Regions from separate parts of the Rossellomorea marisflavi genome, predicted to be linked through region 2. Evidence: riboswitches for the same ligand, from Rfam matches in the RefSeq annotation. Region 2 holds a riboswitch; the other holds the start of a gene.
What was found. A riboswitch is a leader RNA that binds a small molecule or an ion and turns the genes downstream of it on or off. The one in region 2 is predicted to bind FMN.

Region 1 (5,502 bases), 170 kb from region 2:
AGAATATGGATGAAACAGAAGCCCTGGAGCTAATCGAATCACTCCTCCTCACAGCGCGAAGTTTCGGCTACAAACAGGTGATGTTTGAAAACATCAGCGAAGAAGAATGGGACGGTTTTGCATTCGATGCACCAATCGAAACACCCATCGCACCAAATCGAATTACCCTACAGGAATAAGTGAAGAGCGGGATCTCCCGCTTTTCATTTTTTTTTTGCCTGATGATATGAAATGACGTACAGGGGAAATGAGCAAATCCATGGCTATTAACTCTGCATTCAAATCGATATGTATCCAAAACACAGGAACCACCTCTTCGTTTGAAAATCCATCAACTCTACATATTCAGCAGAAATGATTTCACCACCCATAAAGTATTAAAAGCAACCATAAAAAAACACAGAGTGTATTGGAGCGGAAGGGACTTGACTCCCGCGGGAAAAGAGGAAAGGTCGAGATCCCGCAGGCGCAGCCGAGGAAGCTCGACTTCCTCCCCGCAGGAAAGCAAGTCCCTGCAGCGGAAAGGAACGGTCCCGTCTTCATGCAATCATTCATAAAATGTCAGCCCCGCTCCGCTTTTTTCCTGTCCAGCTCCGGGGGCTTGAGGCTCGAGGTCATAAGGCAAAGTCCCCAAAAAGGCACAGAACGCCTTTCCAGTGCCTTTGCCTTATGCTTGTCGCCTCAGGACCACCCGCCTCCGCTTTTCTTGGTATATTTCTTTTGTATAATGGCAGACTGATGGGTAGGGTTTTTTTGGAATAGTGTAGCGGGAAGGGGCATATAGTGAGAGGTGTTGTTCAATTTTGGGTGAGCATTTATTAGGAGGAACGGTATGATTGCTGATTATGGTCGGAGACTGTTGATTGTGATTGTGTTGGCGCTGTGTGTAGGCATGATTTTCATGACAGGGAGAGTCGCAAAAGCAGAAAGTGATTCCACTGCTGAATGGAGGTTTCCGGTTGATGGCACCATTACAGATGTGTTTGGTTCCAGATCCGGGACCCATAAAGGAATGGACATCGGGGGCGAGGAAGGCAGCCCCGTTCATTCGGTGGCAGACGGGGTCGTAACAAGGTCGTACTTATCAGATAGCTATGGTCATGTGGTATTCGTTCGTCATGACAATGGATATGAGACGGTATATGCTCATCTCATTTCAAGAGGGGTAAAAGAAGGGCAGGAAGTACATAGGAGTGAGCAGGTCGGGAAGCTTGGGAATACCGGGATATCCACCGGTCCCCATCTTCATTTTGAGATCCACGCAGGAGAATGGACGTTTGAGAAGGAGAATGCCATCGATCCTTTTGTCGTATTTGGACAAGGCGGGGTCGGACAAGTGGTGTTCGCTGAAAAGAAAGATCCGTATCAGATCGTTGCGGCGTCACAGGTTGCAGGTGATCAGTATCGAGTCAAGAAAGGCGATACACTATGGTCCATTTCCCATGAACATGGTCTGAGCGTGGATGACCTTAAGAAATGGAACGGTCTGAAGGATGCCACGATCGCTGTAGGTCAGGAATTGAGCTTAAGGATGGATTCCTATCAAGTAGAACAGGGGGACACACTCTATTCTATTGCCGTCGCTCATGGAATAGAACTGGACAAGCTTCTGGCGGCCAATGATCTACGCAGGGATTCGCCGATCTATCCATCGCAAACGTTAAGGATCCACTGATTGTTTCGAATTCAAAGCATTTCTCTTCACATAATGGCACTTCTTATGTATAATGAGTAAGAATAAAATAATATGATTCATCTTCGGGGCAGGGTGCAATTCCCTACCGGCGGTGATGAAGCATTTTTGCTTCTAAGCCCGCGAGCCTTTTTGAGGCAGGATTTGGTGAGACTCCAAAGCCGACAGTATAGTCTGGATGGGAGAAGATGAAGGTTACTGCCAATGCGTTCAGAAAAGGGAAGTCTGAATGTCTATTCGAGCATGCCTTTAACTCTCCTGGATATCTTTTATCTGGGAGTTTTTTATTGGGGCTCGGGCATGACCATCTTCGATTGAGATGAATCTCCAAAAGGAGAGAGTGCTATGAAAAAAATGACGACACGCACATTCGTCACAGTTGGTATGCTGAGTGCCATTTCGTATGTATTGATGCTTTTAAACTTCCCTATCCCGCCTTTTCCGGCGTTTCTGCAGATCGACTTCAGTGATGTACCGGCCTTGATGGCAACGGTCGCTCTGGGACCAGGCGCAGGAATCCTGGTGGAACTGTTCAAGAATGTGATTGATTATGTATTGACCGGTTCTGAAACAGGTGTACCGGTAGGACATGTGGCAAACTTTGCTGCTGGGATCCTCCTGATCTTGCCCGTTCACCTTATCTATTCACGTTTCCAAACGAAAAAAGGCCTACTTACCGGGCTTGTAACCGGTACGCTGGTCATGAGCATCGGCATGGGGATCATGAACTATTTCATCTTCCTTCCAGCCTATAAATACTTTATGAATTTCGAACTGCCGGCAGAAATCATCGTGACCGGTATCGTTCCATTTAATATCCTTAAGGGAATCCTGGTAGCGGCTGTGTTCACACTGCTGTTCATCAGGATCCAAAAGTGGCTGACGAAGCAATTCGGAAATCGACGCATGGCCTAATTGAAAATGAGCCTCCCCTGGAGGCTCATTTCTATTCAAACAACATAAAAAAGACGGCGAACAATCGCCGTCTTTTTTACATCCTATTCGAATTTCAACGCATCGCCGTCGAATGGTTCGTCAGCTACCTTGATGGAATCGGTAGGGCAACCTTCGAATGCATCGACCATATCGTCTTCAAGGACGTCAGGAACTTCAACAGTCCCCTGGTTATCGTCCAGTGTGACGAATGCAATACCTTCATCATCATAATCATAAATATCTGGTGCTGCTGCACCGCAAGCTCCACAAGCGATACATGTATCTTTGTCCACGATCGTATACTTTGGCAAAGAAAAAACCTCCCGAAGATAATTCTATATAATTCATCATTATACACGTTGTTTAATGGTGAAAATCAATTACTAATCATCATTTTATAGAGGAATGGGTAACTTTTCAATAGTTAGGTACTCTTTTTCATATTTTTATCCGTTTCCGTCAAAACAAAACCTCGGTTGAGGGTGTTTTCGTGGTACAATATTTGACAATAACCTACACGTTAAGGAGTCATCGCATTGACATATCTTCACTATTTGATTTTGGACTCCCTGAAAAGGCTAGGGGAAGAACGGTCTGTTTATTCCGTTTTCCATATCATGAAAGGGAAAAAGTCTTCACAATCCATACAGGATGCACATCTCTTTGGGCTGCAGGCTCTCTTCCTGTCACTTCCAAAACTGAAAAGGGAGTACTTTGACCGTTGCATTGCTATGCTTCAGGATAAGGAATTCATCACGCTGAACGACGATAATCGTGCCCGGCTGACTCATTCCGGAATAGAGGGCTTGGCGGTTTACTTTCAAAAAAAACCGTACCCCGCCCATATGGATGGATTGAAGCATGGTGATCAGTCCATCCTCCTTTGGAAGAGACTCAGCCTACTGGTACAGGTGTTATCCAATGCGCGAATGAACGAAACATCGTACTTTCCCGTGCAGAGGGACCGGAAAGTTCAAGATTGGTTAAAAGTGTTCATACGGAAGCAGGGGAAGACCGAAGTTTTGTCAGCAAAGCTGTTTGAAGAGCTGTACACCTTGCTAGCCCAAACAATGCCTGGTGAAGATCCGGGGATCCTTGTTGAGCGGCTGACGGGATACCGGGACTATGGAGCAACGGAAGGGCAATCAGCAGACCGGTTCGGTGTGGACCGTGAGGAGTACCGGTTCAGATTCCTGAACCTTCTCCACTTTATCATCGCACGTGCCAAAGAGGATGCAGGTGCTTACCCGATAGTCTATTCGATCATAGAGGAAAAGGAGCATATCCAACCCCTCACCGCTTCGACCAAAAAAACGCTCGAGCTTTTTCAGAAGGGGATACCCGTCGAGGAAATCGCCAGGATCCGGGAGCTGAAAGTGAATACGATTGAAGACCATTTAATCGAGATCATATTGACACTCCATGACTTTCCCGTCACGTCATTCATAGATGAAGGGGTGTACGAAGAGGTGCTGGGCGTTCTGACAGAGTTAAAGACGAAGCGCCTTAAGCCGATAAAGGAAAGATTTCCTGAGTTGTCCTATTTTCAGATCCGTGCAGTCATTGCGAAGGCAGGTGAGACCCCGTGAATCTACAACAAGAACTGAAGCGTCACTTTGGCTACGAAACGTTTCGTGCAGGACAGGAAGAAACCATCACTTCCATTCTTGATGGCTGTGATACGTTGTCCATGCTACCCACTGGAACCGGTAAATCGCTCTGCTATCAACTTCCCGGTCAGCTGTTGGATGGCCAGGTGCTTATTGTTTCCCCTTTGCTATCCCTCATGCAGGATCAGGTGGAACAGATGAAGGTGAACGGGGAGAAGAGTGTGATCGCCCTTAATTCATTTCTTACTTATCAGGAGAAAGCCTGGGCGTTGGACCACATCCATCGATTCAAATTCATATTCGTTTCTCCGGAGATGATGAAAAGTGAGGCATTCCGTACAGCCGCTTCAAGAATCAGAGTAGGGCTGTTCGTGGTCGATGAAGCACACTGCATTTCCCAGTGGGGCCCCGATTTCCGACCGGACTACCTCGACTTGGGGGAGGCGAGGGAACGTCTCGGGATGCCGGTGACCCTTGCCCTCACTGCCACTGCCACAAGGACAGTCCGGGATGATATCCGTGAGGTCCTCCGTATGGAGGGGGCAGCCGAGTTGGTCCATTCGGTCGATCGGAAGAACATTGGATTATTCGTAAGGAATGTGGAAGACGACCGGCATAAGCGGGATGAAGTCCTTTCGTTCGTAGAGCGTCTCAAGGGACCTGGAATCATTTATTTCACCAGTAAACGGAAAGCGGAAGATGTTGCCCTCTGGCTGCGCGAGCATGGAGTGGAGGGGGTCGCACACTATCACGGTGGAATGGACCATGAAGAAAGGATCCTGATTCAACAGCAATTCCTATCGGATAAGCTGCAAATCATCTGTGCCACCTCAGCCTTCGGTATGGGGGTGAACAAGGAAAATGTACGCTTTGTCGTCCATTATCATCTGCCATCAAGCATTGAATCCTATCTCCAGGAGATCGGCCGTGCAGGAAGGGATGGAAGGGAAAGTGTCTCTCTTGTCCTGTATGCAGAACAAGATGCGTCCATCCCCCTTCAATTCATGCATAGCGAGCTACCGGATGATGCGCAGATCGAAGGCGCGATAGCAGCATCCCCCTCCATGGAATGGTCCGACATCGTCGCTGCCCTGCAGCTTTCAGATGTGCAGTCCAGATTCCTTGAATATTATATTCAGTCGTTTGCACGCTATCGTTCTGATAGAATGGTAGAAGAAATCAAGCGGATCAGGGATGCGCGCATTGCCTATAAGCGCAGGAATCTCGATTCGGTCATGGGATGGCTCCACACGGCGTCATGCA
Region 2 (5,502 bases):
GCACCCCCCAGGAGTTTGGATGTGATGAATTCGTTGAAACGCGAAACGACGATGGCTACTTTCAGGCCTGTACCTACAAGATTTCCTTCAAAAGTTTTTGTCATGATGTTTACCTCCATTGGTATGATTAGAATTTTAATAAGTGCCCTAGCTTAGCTTGTTTTGTTTTTAGATATTTTTCATTCGCTTCCTTGAAGGGGAGCTGAATCGCAACCCGCTCGGAAATGGTGAGACCATAGCCTTTGATCCCCGCGATTTTCCTGGGATTATTGGTCAGCAATTTCATTTTCTTCACCCCGAGATCCCTCAGGATCTGGGCACCGATTCCATATTCCCTCAGATCGGCATCGAAGCCGAGCTTATGATTCGCTTCCACGGTGTCATAGCCTTCTTCCTGCAGCTTATAGGCTTTCAGCTTATTGATCAGTCCGATTCCGCGTCCTTCCTGTCTCATGTACAACAGGATCCCTTTCCCTTCATGTTCTATTTGGGTCAGTGCCGTTGCCAGCTGGGGACCACAGTCACAGCGGTTGGACCCGAATACATCTCCTGTGAGGCATTCCGAGTGAACCCTGACAAGGATTTCCTCTTCTTCGGTCCATTCCCCTTTTATGAGGGCGACATGCTCTTTACCCGTGAGGACTTCTGTATACCCGATCGCCTTGAAATCACCGAAATCAGTCGGCAGATTGATTTCCACCTCACGATTGATCAGCTTGTCCTCTTTCCTTCGGAACCGGATGAGCTCTTCGATCGTGATGAAGGAAAGTCCCCACTTTTCAGCCAGGATCTTCAGGTCGGGAACCCTTGCCATACTGCCATCCTCGTTCATGATTTCACAGATCACCCCTGCGGGTGTCGAGCCTGCCAAGCGGGCGAGATCGACGGCTGCTTCCGTATGTCCCGCCCTCTTCAACACGCCACCTGGTTTTGATACAAGTGGGAACACATGCCCCGGGCGCTTAAAATCATCCGGTTTCGAGAGAGGATTCACTAATTCCTTGATGGTGTGGGCGCGTTCGAATGCGCTGATCCCAGTCTTGGCGGAAGCATGATCCACGCTGATCGTAAACGCTGTCCCGTGGTGATCTGTATTGGTTGACGTCATCTGATTCAAATGGAGTCGACCGGCAATCTCCTCATCTACGGGCGTGCAGATCAACCCCCGCCCTTCCCTGGCCATGAAATTAATGACCTCCGGCGTGACACCTTCAGCAAGGGCGATGAAATCCCCTTCATTTTCCCGATTCTCATCATCGATGACGATGACGGGTTTACCTTCGCGGAGATCGCGGATGGCTTCTTCGATTGTGTTGAACATCCTATTCCCTCCCTGGTTAGTCAGCGAAGCCATGATCCGATAGGAAGTCATAGCTCAAGCTTTTCTTAGCTGTTGTTTCAGTTTTCTTTGTGAAGAACCGGTGAATATACTTGGCCATCATGTCACATTCGATGTTGACCTCGTCACCGATCTTCTTGGATCCGAGGACCGTATCTTCCTTCGTTTGCGGAATAAGCGAGACCGTGATGGAATCGTCTGTGATGCCGAATACGGTCAGAGACGTACCGTCGATGGCGACTGATCCCTTCTGGACAAAAAACACAGAAAGTTCAGAAGGAATGTTGATGGTGACGTAGAGTGCATTCTCCAATTCCTGGAGACTTTTGATCGTACCCACTGCGTCCACGTGTCCGTTGACGAAATGGCCGTCGAACCTGCCTCCTGCCGCCATGGCGCGCTCAAGATTGACCTTTGTTCCCGTTTTAAGATTTCTGAGGGACGTCCCTTTGAAGGTCTCCGGCATCACATCTGCAGTAAACTCATCCTTTGAAAATGTGGTGACCGTCAGGCATACTCCGTTCACCGATATACTATCTCCGATTGCCACATCACGCAGGACCTTTCCTGCAGCAAGCTTCAGCTCCATGGAAGAGGCGGATGAGCGGACTCCTTTGACACTGCCTATTTCTTCAATGATTCCTGTGAACATGCTCAATCTTCCTTCCTTTCCTGGGGTACCACGGTAATCTTCATATCTTTACCGATTGTTTCAACGCTTTTGATTTCCACGGGGAGACCTTCGGCTATGGATGGGAAGCCCTCTCCACCGAAGCTTGGGAACGAGTCCCGTCCTCCGAGTAGTTTCGGAGCCATATAAAGGATGAGCTCCTGGAAGGCTTCCTCCTGAAGGAAGCTTCCGTGAATGCTGCTGCCACCCTCTACATAAACCGATACAAACGATTTTTTACCAAGTTCAGCAACAAGTTCTTTCATGGTAATGGTTGGGCCTGATAGGGAGAGTATTTCACATCCCTCCTGAATGTATGCCTGTTTACGGGACTCAGGCACCTCGCATCCTGTGATGAGGATGGTCGGGCTTTGACGATCTTGAATGATATGGGAATGAATCGGGGTACGCAGGTGCGTATCCACGATAAGTCGAATGGGGTTTTTTCCACCTTGGGGCAAACGGGTGGTCAGGTGCGGATTATCTTGAATGATGGTGTTGACTCCAACTAATATCGCGTCATGCCGGTGACGATCATAGTGGACGTCCAGTCTTGATTGTTCTGTTGTGATCCATTTACTGTCTCCGGACGAAGAAGCAGTCCTGCCGTCCAATGTCACGGCAGACTTCAGTGTCACATAGGGTGTGCCTGTCCGGATGAAGTGGAAAAAATGCTTATTGAGCTCAAGGGCTTCAGATTCTCCCATGCCGAGGAAGACATCGATACCCGCTTGCTTCAGCAGCTCGATTCCCTTCCCTCCTACAAGGGGATTGGGATCCTTGCAAGCAATGAAGACGCGCTTGATCCCGCTCTCGATGATCAGGTTTGCACACGGAGGCGTACGTCCGTGATGGGAACAAGGCTCCAGGGTCACGTAAATATCTGCCCCTTCGGCTTTATCACCCGCCTCCCTGATTGCATGGACCTCTGCATGGGGGCCGCCCGCCTTGAGATGCGCTCCGGTGCCAACAATGCGGCCATCTTTGACAACCACCGCTCCCACGACGGGGTTTGGTGAAGTCTGGCCTTGAGCGGACCTTGCCAACTGAAGGGCAAGCTTCATGTATTCATTAGGTTCCAATTTGATCTTTCACCTCCTGATTCATTCATAAAAAAACCCCAAGAACGAAGTCTTGGGGGAAGTTTGGCATGACGAAATAAAGCATCTATCCTGATTGTTTAAAAAATCAGAGATACATACTTGCCGTTCCTTCTCCCATCCAGACTTTCACTGTCGGCTTTGGAGTTTCACCAAATCCACCGTCTAATAACCATTAGCCGGGTCACGGACTGAGAGCATTCGCTCATCACCGCCGGTAGGGAATTCCACCCTGCCCCGAAGGAAACCTATTCGATTATGTACTGATTATCGCCTCAATCCAAATTGATTGTCAAGCTTTGAGTTTTTTGCCGATCCTGCAAAGTATCATTCGAACTAGAAACAGGTACCGTCCCACTCATGCGCCATATTTCCTATCCCGGATCATCTCGGCCGAAAGGATATTCTCACGACTGAACATCCTGAGTGCCCGCTTTGTATAACAGTAGGCACGAACATGTGTGGGGGTTATGGCCTCAATGGTTATGATCCTCTCGCTCAGCCGCGATTGACGATCGATATAGATGATTTTCAATGGTGTCCCTTCTTCGATTGCCTTCCTCATCAAGTAGTCCATAAGCCCACTCCATTCTACCTAGTATGAACTGATTATATACGAACGTACGTTCTTTTTCAAGTATATGATCCTTTCAAGGAGTAATATAAAACTCCAGATCGAGATGCCAAAGAAAGGAAAATAACCAGTCCAATTCATCTGAGTAGGATTCAAATAGCGTAATCAAGGTGTGGTGGGCATCGAAAATGGAATGGAGGTGCCCCGGGAGAATCCCATTTTGGATGGCAAATATATTTACGCCATTGTAGTTTAATATCCACTTCTCGGCACCCTTATAAATCAGGATTTTATCATTTTCGAGGCTCCTCCACTCAAGGGCGGTCCGGCTGGCATATTTTAAAATGAACCGTTTTTCAACGGGGTGATCCATGTTCAGGACCCGCTTCCCCTTTAGAATAGAAATGGGATCTTTATTCTCCCTGAAAAAGGTATATTCTTTTCTTGAGCTGAGCGGCTGCTGCCGGTGAACGGCATACTTCACCCACCCGTTGGTTTTCACATAAAAATACCCTTCCTTCGTTGATACTCCGATCAGGGTGCTGCTTGATACCGGCAGCTCGCGGAACCAGATCCGGTACGCTTTCCTAAGCTCCCTGTTCATACTGAGCGAAAGATACAGATTGGAACAGGCCGGTATGAAAATCAAAAGGGGAAAATAGAAAAGGTCATGTATGACGAGGAGCATACCGACACCCACAAGGAAGTACATCGTTCCCCTGAAAAGGAGGGTATACTGCTCGTTCTTGTAGATTTGATAGAGATTCATTTAAGCCCGTCCTTTCAAGCAGGAATCTCTACTATGCTATGAACCATCCCTCATATACAGAACAGGAAAGAACTTGGGACAAAACAAAAAGGGAGCATTTGAGGACGAACAAAATCCGTATAGGTTCTTATTGCCACTCACGATGTTCCTTTCAGGACTTCACTTTCCCCTTTTAGCACGTAAGCCTTAGGAGTCTCACATCCGCTACTCTTCCCGCTGGAATCTTCATTGCACTCCAGAACCGCTAGAAGCAGTTGGATTTAAATGGCCATTTAACAAAAAAAACCGAACTCAATTGCATTTAGGCAAATGAATTCGGATTTCCTATGAATAAGCTTCTTATGTCCATGATAAGATCCGGTTCAGCTGTGATTCTGCGTCTCGATACCCCTGTTGGTAAAGAGCATCCAGTTTAGCAGGGTTTTTCTCAATCCTGCTTACTTGGAGGGGTTCTTGGGGCTGGATGATGATGACTTCCCCCCTACGCTCTTTTTCCTCGAGTTCAGCAATCGTTTGGTTGTAATGGAGATACCGGTTTTTCAGCGCATTGTACAAATTGGGATACTGCGGATATTTCCGCTTCACGAAATAGGAGAACCGTGACGGCTTTTTCATATATCCTCGGTTCCTCGTCAAAATCACCACATTCTTCTTATATCCATCCCTTTCCGCCTGTTGGAAAGGCACTGGATCGCTGATGCCGCCATCAAGTAGTTCGTGACCGGAAAAATTCACAATGGGGGCAACAAACGGGAGGGAACTGGATGCCCTGATCGCTGTGAGGAGCTCCTCCCCATAGTCGCTTCTTCGGAAATACTGGGGTTTTCCTGTTTCACAGTTGGTCGTCCCGATCACGAATTCACTCTCATTTGAGGCGAACGCATCGAAATCGAACGGCACGATCCTTCGGGGGATTTCCTCGAAAACATAGTCCATCCCGAAAAGCTCTCCGTTCTTCCAGTAATTTCTCCAGGACAAATAGCGGGGGTCACGGATGAAATCGACATTGACCTTGCGATTTCTGCCTTTTTGTCTCGATAGGTACGATGC

Region 1: it holds a riboswitch for FMN, as region 2 does, so the genes downstream of both, K6T23_RS13615 (ECF transporter S component) here and ribD (bifunctional diaminohydroxyphosphoribosylaminopyrimidine deaminase/5-amino-6-(5-phosphoribosylamino)uracil reductase RibD) in region 2, are expected to answer to the same signal.

What each region holds. Positions count from the first base shown of each region.
Region 1 is NZ_CP081870.1:2,588,700-2,594,201, reverse strand. Features, by position in the region: gene K6T23_RS13625 (hypothetical protein) at 1-179, shown strand, start outside; gene K6T23_RS13620 (M23 family metallopeptidase) at 833-1,675, shown strand; FMN riboswitch at 1,751-1,887, shown strand; gene K6T23_RS13615 (ECF transporter S component) at 2,039-2,608, shown strand; gene K6T23_RS13610 (ferredoxin) at 2,692-2,940, opposite strand; gene K6T23_RS13605 (YpbB family protein) at 3,247-4,218, shown strand; gene K6T23_RS13600 (RecQ family ATP-dependent DNA helicase) at 4,215-5,502, shown strand, end outside.
Region 2 is NZ_CP081870.1:2,422,342-2,427,843, forward strand. Features, by position in the region: gene ribH (6,7-dimethyl-8-ribityllumazine synthase) at 1-104, opposite strand, end outside; gene K6T23_RS12650 (bifunctional 3,4-dihydroxy-2-butanone-4-phosphate synthase/GTP cyclohydrolase II) at 128-1,321, opposite strand; gene ribE (riboflavin synthase) at 1,338-1,991, opposite strand; gene ribD (bifunctional diaminohydroxyphosphoribosylaminopyrimidine deaminase/5-amino-6-(5-phosphoribosylamino)uracil reductase RibD) at 1,994-3,091, opposite strand; FMN riboswitch at 3,215-3,358, opposite strand; gene K6T23_RS12665 (hypothetical protein) at 3,468-3,686, opposite strand; gene K6T23_RS12670 (hypothetical protein) at 3,760-4,452, opposite strand; gene K6T23_RS12675 (patatin-like phospholipase family protein) at 4,792-5,502, opposite strand, start outside.